Regions from separate parts of the Microbacterium terrae genome, predicted to be linked through region 1. Evidence: predicted binding sites of a transcription regulator. Region 1 holds the regulator's gene; each other region holds the start of a gene.
What was found. The regulator HrcA, encoded in region 1, represses chaperone genes, less so after heat shock. The targets are predictions, from matches to a motif close to TTNGCACTCGNNNNNNNCGAGTGCNAA.
Positions count from the first base shown of each region.

Region 2: a site for HrcA is predicted at 2,934-2,960, ahead of groES (co-chaperone GroES). Genes of this name have one in related genera too.
Region 3: a site for HrcA is predicted at 4,300-4,326, ahead of groL (chaperonin GroEL). Genes of this name have one in related genera too.

Region 1 covers NZ_JAFDSS010000001.1:1,361,306-1,366,886, reverse strand. The annotation lists gene dnaJ (molecular chaperone DnaJ) at 1-493, opposite strand, end outside; gene hrcA (heat-inducible transcriptional repressor HrcA) at 545-1,585, opposite strand; gene hemW (radical SAM family heme chaperone HemW) at 1,670-2,887, opposite strand; gene JOD63_RS06305 (DUF1990 family protein) at 2,895-3,545, opposite strand; gene lepA (translation elongation factor 4) at 3,555-5,405, opposite strand; gene JOD63_RS06295 (pyridoxal phosphate-dependent aminotransferase) at 5,469-5,581, opposite strand, start outside.
Region 2 covers NZ_JAFDSS010000001.1:2,432,695-2,438,275, reverse strand. The annotation lists gene JOD63_RS11205 (helix-turn-helix domain-containing protein) at 1-1,570, opposite strand, end outside; gene JOD63_RS11200 (Hsp70 family protein) at 1,575-2,810, opposite strand; gene groES (co-chaperone GroES) at 3,042-3,338, shown strand; gene rarD (EamA family transporter RarD) at 3,600-4,526, shown strand; gene JOD63_RS11185 (metal-sensitive transcriptional regulator) at 4,733-5,044, opposite strand; gene JOD63_RS11180 (heavy metal translocating P-type ATPase) at 5,058-5,581, opposite strand, start outside.
Region 3 covers NZ_JAFDSS010000001.1:709,990-715,570, forward strand. The annotation lists gene JOD63_RS03270 (DMT family transporter) at 1-834, shown strand, start outside; gene JOD63_RS03275 (nitroreductase family protein) at 880-1,464, opposite strand; gene msrB (peptide-methionine (R)-S-oxide reductase MsrB) at 1,461-1,868, opposite strand; gene JOD63_RS03285 (DUF2332 domain-containing protein) at 1,955-2,938, shown strand; gene JOD63_RS03290 (DUF3263 domain-containing protein) at 2,948-3,193, shown strand; gene JOD63_RS03295 (LytR C-terminal domain-containing protein) at 3,252-3,821, shown strand; gene JOD63_RS03300 (cold-shock protein) at 3,979-4,182, shown strand; gene groL (chaperonin GroEL) at 4,363-5,581, shown strand, end outside.

The DNA.
Region 1 (5,581 bases):
GCACGTGGCCGCTGCCCTGGCAGATGTCGCACCGCACCGGCTGGGTGCCCGGCTGGCAGCAGGAGCCCTCGCACGTCTCGCAGAGCACCGCGGTGTCGACCTCGATGTCGCGGTGGGCGCCGAAGACGACGTCGCCGAGGTCCAGGGTGACCCGCACCAGGGCGTCCTGACCGCGCTCGCGCCGGGAGCGCGGACGCCCGCCGCGGGCACCGCCGCCGGCGCCGAAGAACGTCTCGAAGATGTCGCCGAACCCGCCGAATCCGGCTGCGCCGCCGCCGCCGAACGCGTTGTCGCCGCCCATGTCGTAGCGGGCGCGCTGATCGGGGTTGCTCAGCACGTCGTACGCGTGGGTCACGAGCTTGAAGCGCTCGGATGCCTCCTCGCCGGGGTTCACATCGGGGTGCAGCTCCCGCGCGAGGCGACGGTACGCCTTCTTGATCTCGTCGGTGGTCGCTTCGCGCGAGACGCCGAGGACCTCGTAGTGGTCAGCCACTTTCGCCTTCCTGCCCGCGGCGCGCCGCGGGGTCGTGGTGTTCGTTCCGCGTCAGCGGCTGCTCTCGTCTTCTTCGAGCAGGCGCGTGAGGTAGCGGGCGACGGCACGTGCCGCCGCAAGATTGGTGGGGTAGTCCATGCGTGTGGGGCCGAGCACGCCCACGCGGGCGCGCGACCCGGTCGCGTCGTAGTCGCTCGTCACGATCGACGCCTCGGCGAGGCCGAACGGCTCGTTCTCGCGACCGATGCTGGTCGCGAGGCCCTGCTCGTCGGCCACCATCTCGCCCATCAGCCGGAGCAGCGTCACCTGCTCCTCGATCGCCTCGAGGAGCGGATAGATGCTGCCGCGGAAGTCCGCCTCGCGACGAGCGAGGTTGGCGCTGCCGGCCATCACCAGCTTGTCCTGGCGGAACTCGTCGAGCTCCTCGGCGACGAGGCGGGCGATCTCGTCGGTAGCCTGCACGCGCGGCGACGGCGCGAGCCGGTCGCCGGCGAGGTGATCGGCGATGCGCTGCATTCCGTTCTGCACGGGCTGAGCGACGACCAGCGTGGCGATCGATGCGCGCATGGTGGCGAGGTCGGCGTCGTCGAACTCGTCGCGCACGAACGCGAGGCGCTGCGAGACCCGTCCGGTGTCGGTGACGACGACGACCAGCATCCGTCCCCCGCCGAGCTGCACGAGCTCGACATGGGTGACCGTCGCGCGGGCGAACGACGGGTACTGCACGATCGCCACCTGGCCGGTGAGCCGCGTGAGTGCGCGCACGGTGCGCGCCATCACGTCGTCGAGGTCGCCGGGGCCTTCGAGGAACGACGAGATGGCGGTCCGCTGGGCCGCGCTCAGCGGGCGGAGTTCGGCGAGGTGGTCGACGAAGACGCGGTACCCCTTGTCTGTCGGGACGCGGCCCGACGACGTGTGGGGTGCCGTGATCAGCTCTTCGTCCTCGAGCTGGGCCATGTCGTTGCGGATCGTGGCAGCCGAGACGCCGAAGGCGTGACGCTCGACGATCGCCTTGCTGCCGACGGGCTCGCGCGTGTCGACATAGTCCTGGACGATAGCCCGCAGCACCTGCAGTCCTCGTTCGCTGACCACCACGCCTCCTCGTCCCGAGATTGGCACTCACATGACCGGAGTGCCAATTCTATCGGATGCCCTCCCCCACGACGGCGAGGCGCGTCACTCGGTGAGTGCGCGCACGACGGCATCCGCCAGGAGCCGCCCGTGGCGGGTGAGCACGAGGCTCCCGCGAAGCGCTGGGCCCGCCTCGACCAGACCGTCGGCGATGAGGCCGGCCACCGCTGTGCGCGCCGGTGCCGGCAGGTCGGCGATCACAAGGCCCTCCCGGATCCGCGAGCCGAGCAGGATGCGCTCGAGCTCGAGCGCCGCGGCATCCGGAACCTCGCGCCCGGCGGCCGGGGACTCCCCGGCGGCGAGACGCTGCGCGTAGGCGGCCGGATGCTTGACGTTCCAGAACCGCGTGCCGGCGACGTGGCTGTGGGCGCCCGGACCGAAGCCCCACCAGTCCGATCCGCGCCAGTAGGCCAGATTGTGGCGTGAGCGCTGGGCATCGGTGCGCGCCCAGTTCGACACCTCGTACCAGGAGAATCCGGCTGCGGCGAGGAGCTCGTCGGCGAGCTCGTACATGTCGGCCTGCAGATCGTCGTCGGGAGCCGGGACCTCGCCGCGGCGGATCTGCCGGGCGAGCTTGGTCCCCTCCTCGATGATGAGCGCGTAGGCCGAGATGTGGTCGGGTGCGAGCGCCGTCGCCGCATCGAGGGATGCGCGCCAGTCCGCCAGAGACTCCCCCGGTGCGCCGTAGATGAGGTCGACGCTCACGTCGAGACCCGCGCGTCTCGCGGCGGCGACTGCCGTCGCCACGTTGGCGGGCTCGTGCGTGCGGTCGAGGGCGGCGAGCACATGCGGAACTGCCGACTGCATGCCGATCGACAGTCGCGTCACGCCGGCCGCCGCGAGCGTGTCGGCGACGGCGTCCGTCACGGTGTCGGGGTTCGCCTCGACGGTGACCTCGGCACCGGGCTCGAGGCCGAACGTCGCGTGGACCCCGTCGAGCATGCGGGCGAGATCTCCGGGAGGCAGGAGTGTCGGCGTGCCTCCGCCGAAGAAGACCGTGGATGCCGGTCGCGGGGCGCCGACGCCGTCGAGCACGCGCGCGGCGAGGGCGATCTCGGTCAGCAGCGTGTCGGCGTACTCGTCCTGTCGCGCACCCCGCAGCTCCGACGAGGTGTACGTGTTGAAGTCGCAGTACCCGCACCGCACGCGGCAGAACGGCACGTGCAGGTACACGCTGAACGGGGTGTGCGGATCGACCGCCGTGCCCTCGGGAAGTGAGCCGTCGGCGGGGACCGGGTCGCCGAGCGGGAGCGCCGAGCCCATCAGGCCCTCACGCGGGGGTGGTGTACAGCGGCGAGATCGCGCGCAGGTACCCGGTGAACAGCTCGCGGCGGCGCCTGCGCGTGAGAGCGGGGATCATCCGGTACACGAGCGAGGCGGGGGCGTCGAACGCGCGGACGGTGAACCACACCTCGTCGTTGTCGTACCAGTCGAGCATGAACGACTCCTCGCCGCTCACGACCGACTCGCCGACGGTGCCCAGGGCGAAGCCCACGCGGCGCGGCTCTTCCAGCGCGAAGATCACACGGAGCTCGGCGTCGGCCTTCAGCCCCTTGACACGCCCGTCGACGCGCAGTGTGGTGCCCGCACCCACGTACGGGGTGCCGTCGGCGTCGTAGCGCACGTCGGCCTCGGAGCGGCTCGGGGCGACGGGGTGACCCTCGGCGTCGAAGCTCACCCCGGAGTACATCGGACCCGACGCCGGACGCACGTCGGCGACCGCCAGCCCTGCTCCGCGCAGCGCACCCCACGACATCAGGGCCTCCGCGGCGGTCTGGAAGCGCGCCTCACCGCTGCCGATGCGCCATGCCTGCTCGGCGGGGATGCTCCGCTCGGGCGGATACTGCATGAGATCGGGCGCCTGCGTCGCCCCGACGGCGGCGTAGTCGACGGTGTCGTCCCGGAATGTTCCTCGACGCATCTGAACAGCCTACTTGGCGGCCTTGCCCTCGACGTCGCCCGAGAGCGCGGCGATGAACGCCTCCTGGGGGACCTCGACGCGACCGACCATCTTCATGCGCTTCTTGCCCTCCTTCTGCTTCTCGAGCAGCTTGCGCTTGCGCGTGATGTCACCGCCGTAGCACTTGGCGAGCACGTCCTTGCGGATCGCGCGGATGTTCTCGCGGGCGATGATGCGGGCGCCGATCGCGGCCTGGATCGGCACCTCGAACTGCTGGCGCGGGATGAGCTTGCGCAGCCGCTCGGTCATGAGCGTGCCGTAGGCGTACGCCTTGTCGCGGTGGACGATCGAGCTGAACGCATCGACCTTCTCGCCCTGGAGCAGGATGTCGACCTTCACGAGGTCGGCGGTCTGCGAGCCGGCCGGTTCGTAGTCGAGGCTGGCGTAGCCCTGCGTCTTGGACTTGAGGTGATCGAAGAAGTCGAAGACGATCTCGCCGAGCGGCATGTTGTAGCGCAGCTCGACACGGTCCTCACTGAGGTAGTCCATGCCGAGGAGGGTGCCGCGGCGCTGCTGGCAGAGCTCCATCACCGTGCCGACGTAGTCCTTCGGAAGCAGGATGCCGACCTTCACGACGGGCTCCGACACCGAGGCCACGCGGCCGTCGGGGTACTCGCTCGGGTTGGTTACGGTCACCGACTCGCCGGTGTCGGTGGTGACCTCGTACGTCACCGACGGCGCCGTCGTGATCAGGTCGAGGTCGAACTCGCGCGAGAGGCGCTCGGTGATGATCTCGAGGTGCAGCAGGCCCAGGAACCCGCAGCGGAAGCCGAAGCCGAGCGCCACCGAGGTCTCGGGCTCGTACTGCAGCGAGGCATCCGAGAGCTTGAGCTTGTCGAGCGCCTCGCGCAGGTCGCCGTAGTCGCTGCCGTCAATCGGGTAGATGCCCGAGAACACCATCGGCTTCGGATCGGTGTACCCCGCGAGCGCGGCGGTCGCGGGCTTGCGGTGGTTCGTGATGGTGTCGCCGACCTTGGACTGGCGCACGTCCTTCACGCCGGTGATGAGGTAGCCCACCTCGCCCACGCCGAGCCCGCGGGTCGGGACCGGCTCGGGGCTCGACACGCCGATCTCGAGCAGGTCGTGCTGCGCTCGCGTCGACATCATCTGGATGCGCTCGCGCGGCTCGAGCTTGCCGTCGACCATGCGCACGTAGGTGACGACGCCGCGGTACGAGTCGTACACCGAGTCGAAGATCATGGCGCGCGCCGGTGCGTCGGCGTCGCCCTTCGGCGCGGGGATCTGCTCGACGATCCGGTCGAGCAGCGTCTCGACGCCCATGCCGGTCTTGCCCGACACACGCAGCACGTCGGCCGGATCCCCGCCGATGAGGTTGGCGAGTTCGGCCGCGTACTTCTCGGGGTCGGCGGCGGGCAGGTCGATCTTGTTGAGTACCGGGATGATCTGCAGATCGTTCTCGAGCGCCAGGTAGAGGTTGGCGAGCGTCTGCGCCTCGATGCCCTGCGCCGCGTCGACGAGGAGGATCGCGCCCTCGCAGGCGGCGAGGGAGCGGCTGACCTCGTAGGTGAAGTCGACGTGGCCGGGGGTGTCGATCATGTTCAGCGCGAAGGTGCCGGCATCCGTCTGCCACGGCATGCGCACGGCCTGCGACTTGATCGTGATGCCGCGCTCGCGCTCGATGTCCATGCGGTCGAGGTACTGCGCGCGCATGTCGCGGTCGGAGACGACGCCGGTGATCTGCAGCATGCGGTCGGCCAGCGTCGACTTGCCGTGGTCGATGTGGGCGATGATGCAGAAGTTGCGGATCGCCTCGGGCGGCGTGGCGGCAGGCTCGAGAGGCTTCAGGGCGCGAGGTGACATGTCGCAGTCGATTCTACGGGTGCGGACCTGTGCGCGATTTCACCGTGTGACGGGCGCGCGCGCTCACCCCGGCGCCGGGATGCGGCGCAGGCCCTCGAGCAGCAGCTCCTGCCCGGTGGCGACGCACACGCGGATCCAGCCCTCGCCCGATGCGCCGAATGCCGAACCCGGCGCGA
Region 2 (5,581 bases), 1.1 Mb from region 1:
CAACCCAGGCCGACCACAGGCGGAGCCTGTCGGCAGCGGCACCCCCGCCCTGCCGGCCCTGGAGCGCATCGGCGAGCACCCGCTCGGCGATCTCGAGTTCGCCGGTGTTGATCGCCGTGAGCGCCGCCAGCACCGCCGGGTACTCGGGCATCGGGTCGGCTCCGCCCGACGCGGTGGTCAGGCTCGACGCGCGGACGAGGCGATCGAGGGCGTGCGCACCATCGCCGTCGACCGTGTCGCGCAAGCCGCGTCGGAGGAAGTCCGCGGCCACGGAGCGCGTCGTCGGCGTCGCGGCGGCGCTCGGATCGAGCTCATCAGCGCGCAGGATGGCGGCATCGCCGATCGCGAGGGCCGACACGGCCGCGCTCGCCCGCGACGTGGGGGCTGTCGGCGGGCGAGCGCGATACACAGCGTCGGCCTGATCGGGCAGGCCGCGTGCCGCCCACAGGCTGGCCGACAGGTCGGAGAGGCGGTCGTCGCCGTCGTCGTCGGCCAGCAGGCTGTCGGCGCGCAGCGCGGCCGCGTCGATGTCTCCCAGGCCGAAGCTCGCGATGGCCTGTCCCAGCGCGCAGTCCGGCGCTCCTCCTGCCAGGGCGGCCGCCTCGAACAGCGCGGCTGCGCGGGCGGCGTCTTCCGGCACGGCGAGCCACCCCTCCTGCGCGAACCGTGCGGCGGCCTGCGGGTCGCCCTGGCTCACGGCGAGAGGTGCCAGCCGCACCACGTCGTCGACGTGATCCGCCGCCAGCGCCGGCCAGTTGTCGGCGACGCGCGACGCGGCGGCGGTCGCGACGACTGCGGAGCGGACGAGTGGGCTGGCCCGGCCGCCGCGCTGCGCGAGCCCGGCGGCGTGCGCGCGGGCGGCGAGGGCCGGGTCGAGCGCGTCGCCCTCCGCGAGGCAGGCCGCCTCGACCGCGTCCCGCACGGCGGGATCGAGCATCTCCACGCGGTGCGCGATCTCGTCGATGAGTGCGGCGTGGATCACGCTGTGCCCGGCCGGGTCGTCACAGGCGGTCGGATGCAGCGACAGCGCGGCCGTCATGAGCCAGGCGATCCCCCCGGTGCGTCCGATGAGTTCGTCGATGCACTCCCGCGCGTGCTCGGGTGCGGTGCCGGGCTCCGTCAGGTCCGCTGCGGTGAGCGACCCGATGACGATCGCGGCGGATGCGCGTTCCAGCACGTGCATGATGCGGTCGACGTCGGCGCTGACCGGTCCGGGATGCACGCTCGCGATGACGCTGGCCGAGGCATCCTCCGTCGCCGAGACGATCCGCTGCATCGCTTCGTCGTCGAGCAGATCGAGGTCGTCCACGAAGAGCACGGTGTTGGCGGTCGTCGACGGGGGAGCGGTGACGCGCCCCGGTTCGATCCACGTCGTCGGGGCGCCGGCGGCGGCCAGCGCGGAGCGGATCGACTGCAGCAGCCGCGTCTTGCCCGACCCGGCGGTTCCGACAACCACCGCGCGCCGCGACGGCCGGTCGGGCAGCAGCAGGGAGTCCAGCCGCGTGCGGGCGATGCGGGGCAGCAGGATGTCGGCGTCGAAGGCCGGCCGGTCCAGGCGCGGTCGGATCATCGCGTCACGCCGATCCCCGTGCGCTGGGACTGAGGAACGGGAGCAGGCGGCCGACGAGGTCCTTCATCGGGTGCGCATGCCGCGGGGCGGCTGCCGGCTGCGGCATGAGCGGCTCGACGGCGCCCGGCTCGCCGTCGAGCGCGCCGCGCATCTCGTACGACCCGTCGGCTGCCGCCTGCGCGGCGCCCGCGGCCGCTGCGATCTTGGGGGAGCCGTCGACGATGATCGGTCGCCGGACGCGCTCCGAGACGAGCTGCGCGACGCGGGGGATGCGCGACGAGCCGCCGGTCAGGAGGATCGCGTCGACGCCGTCGGGTTCCACCCCTGCGTCGTCGAACACATCGAGCATCAGATCGATCGTGCGCGCGAGGTGCGCGTCGATCATGGCCTCGAGATCCTCCCTCGTCACCCGCACCGTCGTGCATCGACCGGCGACGAGCACCGGGATGATCGACTCCGAGTCCGACGACAGCGCCTCCTTGGCGTCGGTGCATTCACGGCGCAGCGCCGCGAGCGCGACCCGTTCACCGGCGTCGCGCTCCAGCGCGCCGCTGTCGAGTCCGGGCACGCCGGCGCGTCGGAGCGCGAAGTCCATCATCCGGTCGTCGACGTCGATGCCGCCGAGGTCGTCGATGCTCATCGGCGTCCCCTCGATGGCGACGTCCGACTCGCCGGTCCGAACCAGCGCGGCGGTGAAGGAGCTGCCGCCGAAGTCGTAGACGCCCACGAGCGCTCCGGCGTGGATGCGGTCGTGACGGAGGTGGTGGCGCGCGACGGCGACGGGACCCGCGACGAGTGTGGCATCGCCGAGTCCGTGCCGCTCGAGCGCCTCGCCCACGAGGGCGGTGCGGTACGGCCCCCACGCCACGGGCACGGTCACCGCGATCGAGGCGGGCAGATCCCCCTCCTGCACTGCGGCAGCCTGGACCGCCCATCCGATCAGGCGCACGAAGAGGTCTTCGGCCGCGAACCGTCGATCGACGACGGCGAGCGGCGTGTCGTCGCCGATCCGCGGGAGCAGCCGGCGCACGAGCAGGTCGGGCTGCGCGAGTGCGCGACGCTCCGCGGCGTCGCCGAAGACGATGTCTCCGGACGACACGAAGATCGAGGCAGGAGCGGCATCGGCGTGCCGTCCCAGGCTCACCGGGCGGGCGCGCGTGTCGCCGGCGGCGTCCCAGACCGCCGCTGAAATCCGACTTCCACCAGGATCGATACCCAGGCAGAACCGTCGAGCCGTCATCTGTTTCCCCTATGACGAGCGTTACGCGAGCCCCCGCTGCGCGCCTCCCCACGACGTGTCTACCACTCGGAGCCTCGAACCGCGAGGGGTCTCCCGCCCATCGACGACTCTCACCGTCATGGATTGGCACTCGCGTTGCACGAGTGCCAGAAGCCCACCTAGACTGAACATCAGCACTCTCAACGTCAGAGTGCTAACGAGTCTTCAGTCTCAAGAAAGAAGAGGTAGACCGTGTCGGTTTCCATCAAGCCGCTCGAGGACCGCATCGTCATCAAGCAGGTCGAGGCCGAGCAGACCACGTCCAGTGGCCTCGTCATCCCCGACACCGCCAAGGAGAAGCCCCAGGAGGGCGAGGTCGTGGCTGTGGGCCCCGGTCGCATCGACGACAACGGCAACCGCATCCCGCTCGACGTCGCCGTCGGCGACCGCGTGATCTACAGCAAGTACGGCGGCACCGAGGTCAAGTTCGGCGGTGACGAGTTCCTCGTTCTGTCGGCTCGTGACGTGCTGGCGGTCGTCGTCCGCTGACGCCTGTCGCGCACCGCGCGAAAGCCTGAGAGGGTCGGATGCTTCGGCATTCGACCCTCTCTGCGTATGCAAACCCGGGATGGTGGCAGGAATCCTGCGAACGTCGGCAGGCGTCAGCCTCCCGAGGTCAGCGCCTCCGGCCGCGGGGTCCGGGCACCCGCCTAGGCTGAGCAGGTGAAGCGCAGCACCGGACCGATCCCCGCAGCCACGACCGCGTCGGATCTCGGCGAGATCGCCACCGACACCGCCGGTATCGGGGTGGTGGCGGCATCCGGTTCCCTCGACTCACCGCGCCAGCGCACGCTGGGTGGCGTCTACGCGTTCAGCGCGTACTTGCTGTGGGGCTTCCTGCCGCTGTACTTCGTGCTGCTGGCGCCGACCGGGCCGTTCGAGCTCGTCGCGTGGCGCATCGTGCTGTCGCTCGTCTTCTGCGCGCTGCTGCTCACGGTCATGCGCTCCTGGCCGCGGCTGATCGCCATCATGCGTCAGCCGAGGCTGCTCGGTCTCACCGCTCTCGCCGGCCTGCTCATCTACGTCAACTGGCAGGTCTTCATCATCGGGGCGCTGTCGGACCACGTCATCGAGACGAGCCTCGGCTACTTCATCAACCCGATCGCGACGGTGCTGCTCGCGGTGCTCGTGCTGCGGGAGCGGCTGCGGGTGACCCAGTGGGTGGCCATCGGCATCGCCGCGGCGGCGGTGCTCGTCATCATCGTCGGCTACGGCTCGGTGCCGTGGATCGCCCTCACCCTCGCCGCATCGTTCAGCGTCTACGGCCTGGTGAAGAAGCGCGTCGGCCCCTCGGTCGACGCGGTCAGCGGTCTCACCCTCGAGTCGCTGTGGCTGGTGCCCATCGCCGCGGTCATCTTGACGGTGGTCGGCACGACCACCGGGTTCACCCTGGGAACGAGCGGGCCCACCCATGCGGTGCTGCTGAGCCTCGCCGGCGTCGTGACGGCGGTGCCGCTGCTCTTCTTCGCCGCCGGGGCCCGCCGGGCGACCCTCACCACCATCGGCCTGCTGCAGTTCGTGGCGCCGATCCTGCAGTTCCTCACCGGGTGGCTCGTCCTCCAGGAGCCCATGCCCCTCGAGCGCTGGATCGGATTCGGCCTGGTGTGGGTCGCGCTCATCGTGCTCACGGTGGACTCCGTCGTCCACGCCCGTCGGGTGCGCGCGGCCCAGCCGTAGGGCATCCGTTCCCCTCTCTGACCCTGCGCGCCGCCGGGCTACGCTGATTGGCCTGTCGCGGTATGCGGCCCACCGTGTGATTCGCGACAGCTGAGCCTGCGCCGATGTGGTTCGCCTGTCGCAGACTGCGGCGCGGGGCGTCGATTGCGACAGGCGAGGATGCTCGCGCGGGGCGCGCGTGGGGTGAGGGTGTGCCCGCTCGCGGCTCAGCGGACGAGGCGGGCGATCGCCTGCGACGCCTCGACGATCTTCGCCTCGGCCTCGTCGCCGCCGGCGCGCGCCGCGTCGACCACGCAGTGACGCAGATGGTCTTCGAGCAGCCCCACCGCGACGGCCTCCAGGGCGCTCGTGAGGGCGCTGATCTGCGTGAGGATGTCGATGCAGTACTTCTCGTCGTCGACCATCTTGTGGATGCCGCGGGCCTGGCCCTCGATGCGCTTCAGGCGATTGAGGTACTTGTCCTTGTCGGTGATGTAGCCGTGGTGGCTGTGGTCGGCGTGGGTGTCGACGGTGGTCATCTCGTTCTCCCGTTCAGGCTCGGGCGGTGGTGCGGAAGCGGCGCAGCCGCAGGCTGTTGGCGACGACGAACACGCTCGAGAGCGCCATCGCGGCGCCCGCGATCATGGGGTTGAGCAGGCCCAGCGCCGCCAGCGGGATCGCCGCGACGTTGTACGCGAACGCCCAGAACAGGTTGACCCTGATCGTTCCGAGGGTGGCGCGCGAGAGGCGGATCGCGTCGGCGGCGCCGCGGAGGTCGCCGCGCACCAGGGTGATGTCGGATGCTTCGATCGCGGCATCCGTCCCCGTCCCCATCGCGATGCCGAGGTCGGCCTGGGCGAGCGCGGCGGCGTCGTTCACGCCGTCGCCGACCATGGCGACGACGCGTCCTTCGGACTGCAGCGCCTTCACCACGGCTACCTTCTCGTGGGGGAGCACCTCGGCGGTGACGCGTTCGATCCCCACCTCGGCGGCGACGCTGTGCGCCACGGCGGCGTTGTCGCCGGTGAGCAGCACCGGGTCGAGTCCGAGTTCCCGCAGCTGTGCAATGGCCTGCG
Region 3 (5,581 bases), 650 kb from region 1:
GCCGCGGTCATCTCATTCGGCTCGGGACTCGTGATCCTCGTCGTGCTGTCGGTCGCGCTTCCCGCCGGGCGTCGGGGTTTCGCGGCGCTGGCGACCGGCATCCGCGGCCGCAGCATCCCGTGGTGGATGCTCGCGGGCGGCGTCGCCGGCGCGCTCACCGTCGCCACGCAGGGCGTCGCCGTGGCACTCATCGGCGTCTCGCTGTTCACCGTCGGCGTGGTCGCGGGGCAGACCGTGTGCGGTCTCGTGCTCGATCGGGTCGGGTACGGACCGGCGGGGGTGGTCGCGGTCACGCTGCCGCGACTCGCCGGTGGAGCCCTGGCACTGAGCGCCGTGGCCGTGGCGATCACCGCCGGCGGCGTCGACGTTCCGTGGTGGATGCTCGCGCTGCCGTTCCTCGCGGGGACGGGTATCGCGTGGCAGCAGGCCACGAACGGACGACTGCGTCAGCGCGTCGGCACGCCGCTCACCGCGACGCTCGTCAACTTCATCGGCGGCACCGCGGTGCTCGTGGTCGCGGCGCTCATCGATGTCGCGGCCGTCGGCCCGCCGACGACGTTCCCGACCGAGCCCTGGCTCTACACCGGCGGAGCGATCGGGGTCGTCTACATCTTCCTGTCGGCGGCGATCGTGCGTCACACCGGCGTGCTGCTGCTGGGCCTCGGTGTGGTGGTCGGCCAGCTGCTCACCTCGGTGGTGCTCGACCTGCTGTGGCCGGCGCCGGCGGGCCCGGGGCTGGGCCGCCAGCTCGTGATGGTCGCCCTCGCCCTGTTGTCGGTCGTGGTCGCCGCCGCGCCGTGGCGCCGAGCGCGGGGTGCGCGCCGGCCAGGCTGAGCGCCGATTGCCGGCTGGTCGCGCCGAGTGTCCGGCATCCGGACCCTACTTCTTGCTCTTCTTGCCCTTCGCCTTCTCGCCCCCGCCGGAGTGGCGGCCCGGCATCGGCGAGAGGAAGCGGGTCGGGTCGATGGTCTTGCGCCGGAGCGCCCGCGAGCGGGCGGGCTTGCCGCCGACGTAGAGCCAGCCGAGCAGCTCCTCGTTCTTGCCCAGACCGTGCGCCTTCGCGACCGCCTTCGCGCGCGTGTAGCTTCCGGTGCGCCAGAAGACGGCGTAGCCCGCCTCGTCGAGCACGAGGCTGAGCGCGTGCGCCACGCCCGAGGCGACGGCCTCCTGCTCCCAGCGGGGCACCTTGCTCTTCTTGTAGCTCGCCACGATCGCGATCAGCAGCGGCGCGCGCAGCGGCTTGGAGTACACGCCCGAGTCGCCCTCGGCGCGCCCGATCGCGCGGCCGAGGCGTCGGCGGTCGTCGCCGCGCAGCTCGATGAGACGCCACGGCTTGAGCGACGAGTGGTCGGCGACGCGGCCGGCACCGGCGATCAGGTCGAGCAGCTCGTGGTGCGAGGGGGCGTCGTCGGTGAACTTCGACCAGGAGCGCCGATCGAGCATCGCCTCCAGCGCGCCGGTCATGTGCCGGACTCGGGCGCGAACTCGAGCGACAGCGAGTTCATGCAGTAGCGGTCGCCCGTCGGGGTGCCGAAGCCGTCGGGGAAGACGTGGCCCAGGTGCGAGCCGCAGTTCGCACAGCGCACCTCGGTGCGCACCATCCCGTGGCTCGTGTCGTCGATCAGCTCGACGGCCTCCGGCCGGATCGACTCGTAGAAGCTCGGCCACCCGCAGTGCGAGTCGAACTTCGTGCCGCTGCGGAACAGCTCGGCACCGCACGCCGCGCACGTGTAGAGACCGGCACGACTCTCATCGAGCAGCTCTCCGGTCCAGGCGCGCTCGGTGCCCGCCTGGCGCAGCACCGCGTACTGCTCGGGGCTCAGCTCGGCGCGCCACTGCTCATCGCTCTTGTCGACGGCGTACGTCATGGTTCCTCCTCGGTCCTTCACCATTCAACCCCAGCGCGGCCCGCGGCGTTCCCCGGCGGCTGTGCGTTCCCCGCGAGAATGAGGGGATGCACACGGATGCCGCGGCCGTCGCCGCCCGCTACGCGCGCTTCGCCCGCGAAGAGGCGCCGGGTCGCTCGGCGCTCTACGGCGACTGGGCCGCGGGGGTCGCAGGCGACCCGCGACTGTGCGGCATCCTCGCGCGGATCCCCGAGACGCGCCGTCAGCCGCCGCTGGTGTTCGCCGTCTCACGGCTGCTCGGTGCGCCGGAGGAGGGCTTCGCGGTGTGGGCCGACTGGGTGTCGCGCCATGCCGACGAGCTCGTGGCCGAGGCATCCGTCCGCTCGCTGCAGACGAACGAGCCGCAGCGCTGCGCGGCGCTCCTGCCCGCGCTGTGCCTCATCGACGGCCCGATAGCGCTCGTCGAGCTCGGGGCGAGCGCCGGGCTGTGCCTCTATCCCGACCGGTACAGCTACCGCTACGGGTCGCTCGCGGTCGACCCCGTCGACGGGGTGTCGCCCGTGGTACTGGAGTGCGCGCTGTCGGGCGAGCCCGCGCTGCGGATGCCGCAGATCGTCTGGCGCGCGGGCATCGACCTGACACCGCTCGATGCCGCCGACGCGGAGGACCGTGCCTTCCTGTCGGCGCTCGTCTGGCCGGGGGAGGGCGGCAGGCGGGAGCGGATCGACGCGGCCCTCGACATCGCGGCGGTCGATCCTCCGGTGATGGTCGCCGGCGATGCCTCCGACCCGGCCGTGCTCGCCGGGGTGATCGCTCAGGCTCCACAGGACGCGACGCTGGTCGTCACGACACCGGGGGTGCTGCCGCACATCCCGCGCGCCGGCCGCGAGCGCCTGCTCGCCGCGCTCGCCGGCATCGACGGGGTGTGGATCTCGATCGATCCGCCGGGGCTGCACGACGTCTGGCGTCCGCCGGTCGCGCCTGACTGGGGCGGCTTCGTGCTCGGCGTTGGCGGTGTGCCGGTCGCCGCGGTCGACCCGCTCGGCGCTTTCGTGGAGTGGCGCGCGGGGGAGCGCGGCGCGCGGGCGTAGCGTGGGCGGGTGCCCCTCACCGACCGCGACCGCGCCATCCTCGACTTCGAGGCGGAGTGGCGGCGCCACGCCGGTGCGAAGGAGGAGGCGATCCGCGCCGACCTCGCGCTGTCGCCGGCTCGGTATTACCAGCTGCTCGGGCGGCTCATCGACACCACCGAGGCTCAGGAGCACGACCCCATGCTCGTGAAGCGGCTCCGCCGGGTGCGTGATGAGCGCCTGGCGACCCAGTCCCGACACGCCTCACCGCGCTGATCCGCTCTTCCCGCGCGGCTTGAGCCGACGCACAGGGCCCGCCGGGTAGCATTCTCGGGTGCCGCACGAGACCTTTCCCCGAGATCGCTTCGACGACCTCCCGGACACGGACCGTGTGGGGGCGCACCGTGCCGAGAACCCGCGCATGCACGGCTGGGTCGTGCTGCTGTGGGCTCTGCTCGCGACGGTCGTGCTGATCGGCGCCGGCATCTTCGGGACGCTCCTCGCCTCCGGGCGCATCGAGTTCGCGCCGGCGCCGTCGGCGACGCCCGAGCCGACGGAGTCCGTGGCTCCCGTCGTGGACACCTCCTACGGGGTGCTCATCCTCAACGCGACCCCGCAGGAGGGGCTCGCCACCCAGACCAAGGATGCGGTGGTCGAGGCGGGGTGGAGCGAGGACACCGTGCTCGCCTCGGAGGCCGGGTCCGAGGACTTCGCCGAGACGACCGTCTACTACCTCGAGGATGCCGACGAGGCTGCTGCCCTCGGCCTCGCCGAGAAGATCGGCGGCGCGAGGGTCGAGCAGAGCGAGGCTTACCAGCCCGCCGATCCCGAGAGCAAGCAGCTGACCGTCGTGCTGGGGCTCGACCACACGGACGCCGGAAGCACCGCGACGCCGACGCCCTGATCGGCATCCTCCGCCCCCGCGGCGGTCCGCCCGGCCGTGGGTGTTTCCTGCCGGTAAACACTTCGATGCACGCGTGTCAACACTTGCCGTCGCGACGCGATCCGGGCGCGGCCCGTGCATACGATGAAGCCTGTCCCACCACCAGCAGGAGATTCGCATGACCCAGGGAACCGTCAAGTGGTTCAACGCCGAGAAGGGCTTCGGCTTCATCACCGTCACCGACGGCCAGGATGTCTTCGTCCACTACTCGAACATCGACATGAACGGCTTCCGCGTCCTCGAAGAGGGCCAGACTGTCGAGTTCACCGTCGGTGCCGGGCAGAAGGGTCCGCAGGCCGAATCGGTCCGCGTCGTCGCCTGACGGGCACGTCACCACACCTCACTTCCGGAAACGGGATGCCGCTCGGCATCCCGTTTCCGTGCGTTTCAGGACCCTTCGCCGCGGCTTGCACTCGATAGGGTCGAGTGCCAGAATGATTTAGCACTCGCGTTTGTTGAGTGCTAATACCCCCAGCCAACGTTCCGGAGGGACGACACACACATGGCAAAGATCATCGCTTTCGACGAGGAGGCCCGTCGTGGCCTCGAGCGCGGCCTGAACATCCTCGCCGACGCCGTCAAGGTGACGCTCGGCCCGCGCGGTCGCAACGTCGTGCTCGAGAAGAAGTGGGGCGCCCCCACGATCACGAACGACGGTGTCTCGATCGCCAAGGAGATCGAGCTCGACGACCCGTACGAGAAGATCGGTGCGGAGCTCGTCAAGGAGGTCGCCAAGAAGACCGACGACGTCGCCGGTGACGGCACCACGACCGCCACGGTCCTCGCTCAGGCGCTCGTTCGCGAAGGCCTGCGCAACGTCGCGGCCGGCGCCGACCCCATCTCGCTCAAGAAGGGCATCGAGAAGGCCGTCGCGGCCATCACGACCCAGCTGCTCGAGGACGCCAAGGAGGTCGAGACCAAGGAGGAGATCGCCGCCACGGCTTCCATCTCCGCGGGTGACCCCGAGATCGGCGCCCTGATCGCCGAGGCCATCGACAAGGTGGGCAAGGAAGGCGTCGTCACGGTCGAGGAGTCGCAGACCTTCGGCACCGAGCTCGAGCTCACCGAGGGCATGCGCTTCGACAAGGGCTACATCAACCCCTACTTCGTCACGGACCCGGAGCGCCAGGAGGCGGTCTTCGAGGACCCGTACATCCTCATCGCGAACCAGAAGATCTCGAACATCAAGGACCTTCTGCCGATCGTCGACAAGGTGATCCAGGACGGCAAGGAACTGCTGATCATCGCTGAGGACGTCGAGGGCGAGGCTCTCGCGACCCTCGTGCTCAACAAGATCCGCGGCATCTTCAAGTCGGCTGCCGTCAAGGCTCCCGGCTTCGGCGACCGTCGCAAGGCTCAGCTGCAGGACATCGCGATCCTCACCGGCGGCCAGGTCATCACCGAGGAGGTCGGTCTCAAGCTCGAGAACGCCACCCTCGACCTGCTCGGCCGTGCTCGCAAGGTCATCATCACCAAGGACGAGACCACCATCGTCGAGGGTGCCGGCGACGCCGGTCAGATCGAGGGTCGCGTGACCCAGATCCGCCGCGAGATCGAGAACACCGACAGCGACTACGACCGCGAGAAGCTCCAGGAGCGCCTCGCGAAGCTCGCCGGCGGCGTTGCCGTCATCAAGGCGGGTGCCGCGACCGAGGTCGAGCTCAAGGAGCGCAAGCACCGCATCGAGGACGCCGTCCGCAACGCGAAGGCAGCCGTCGAAG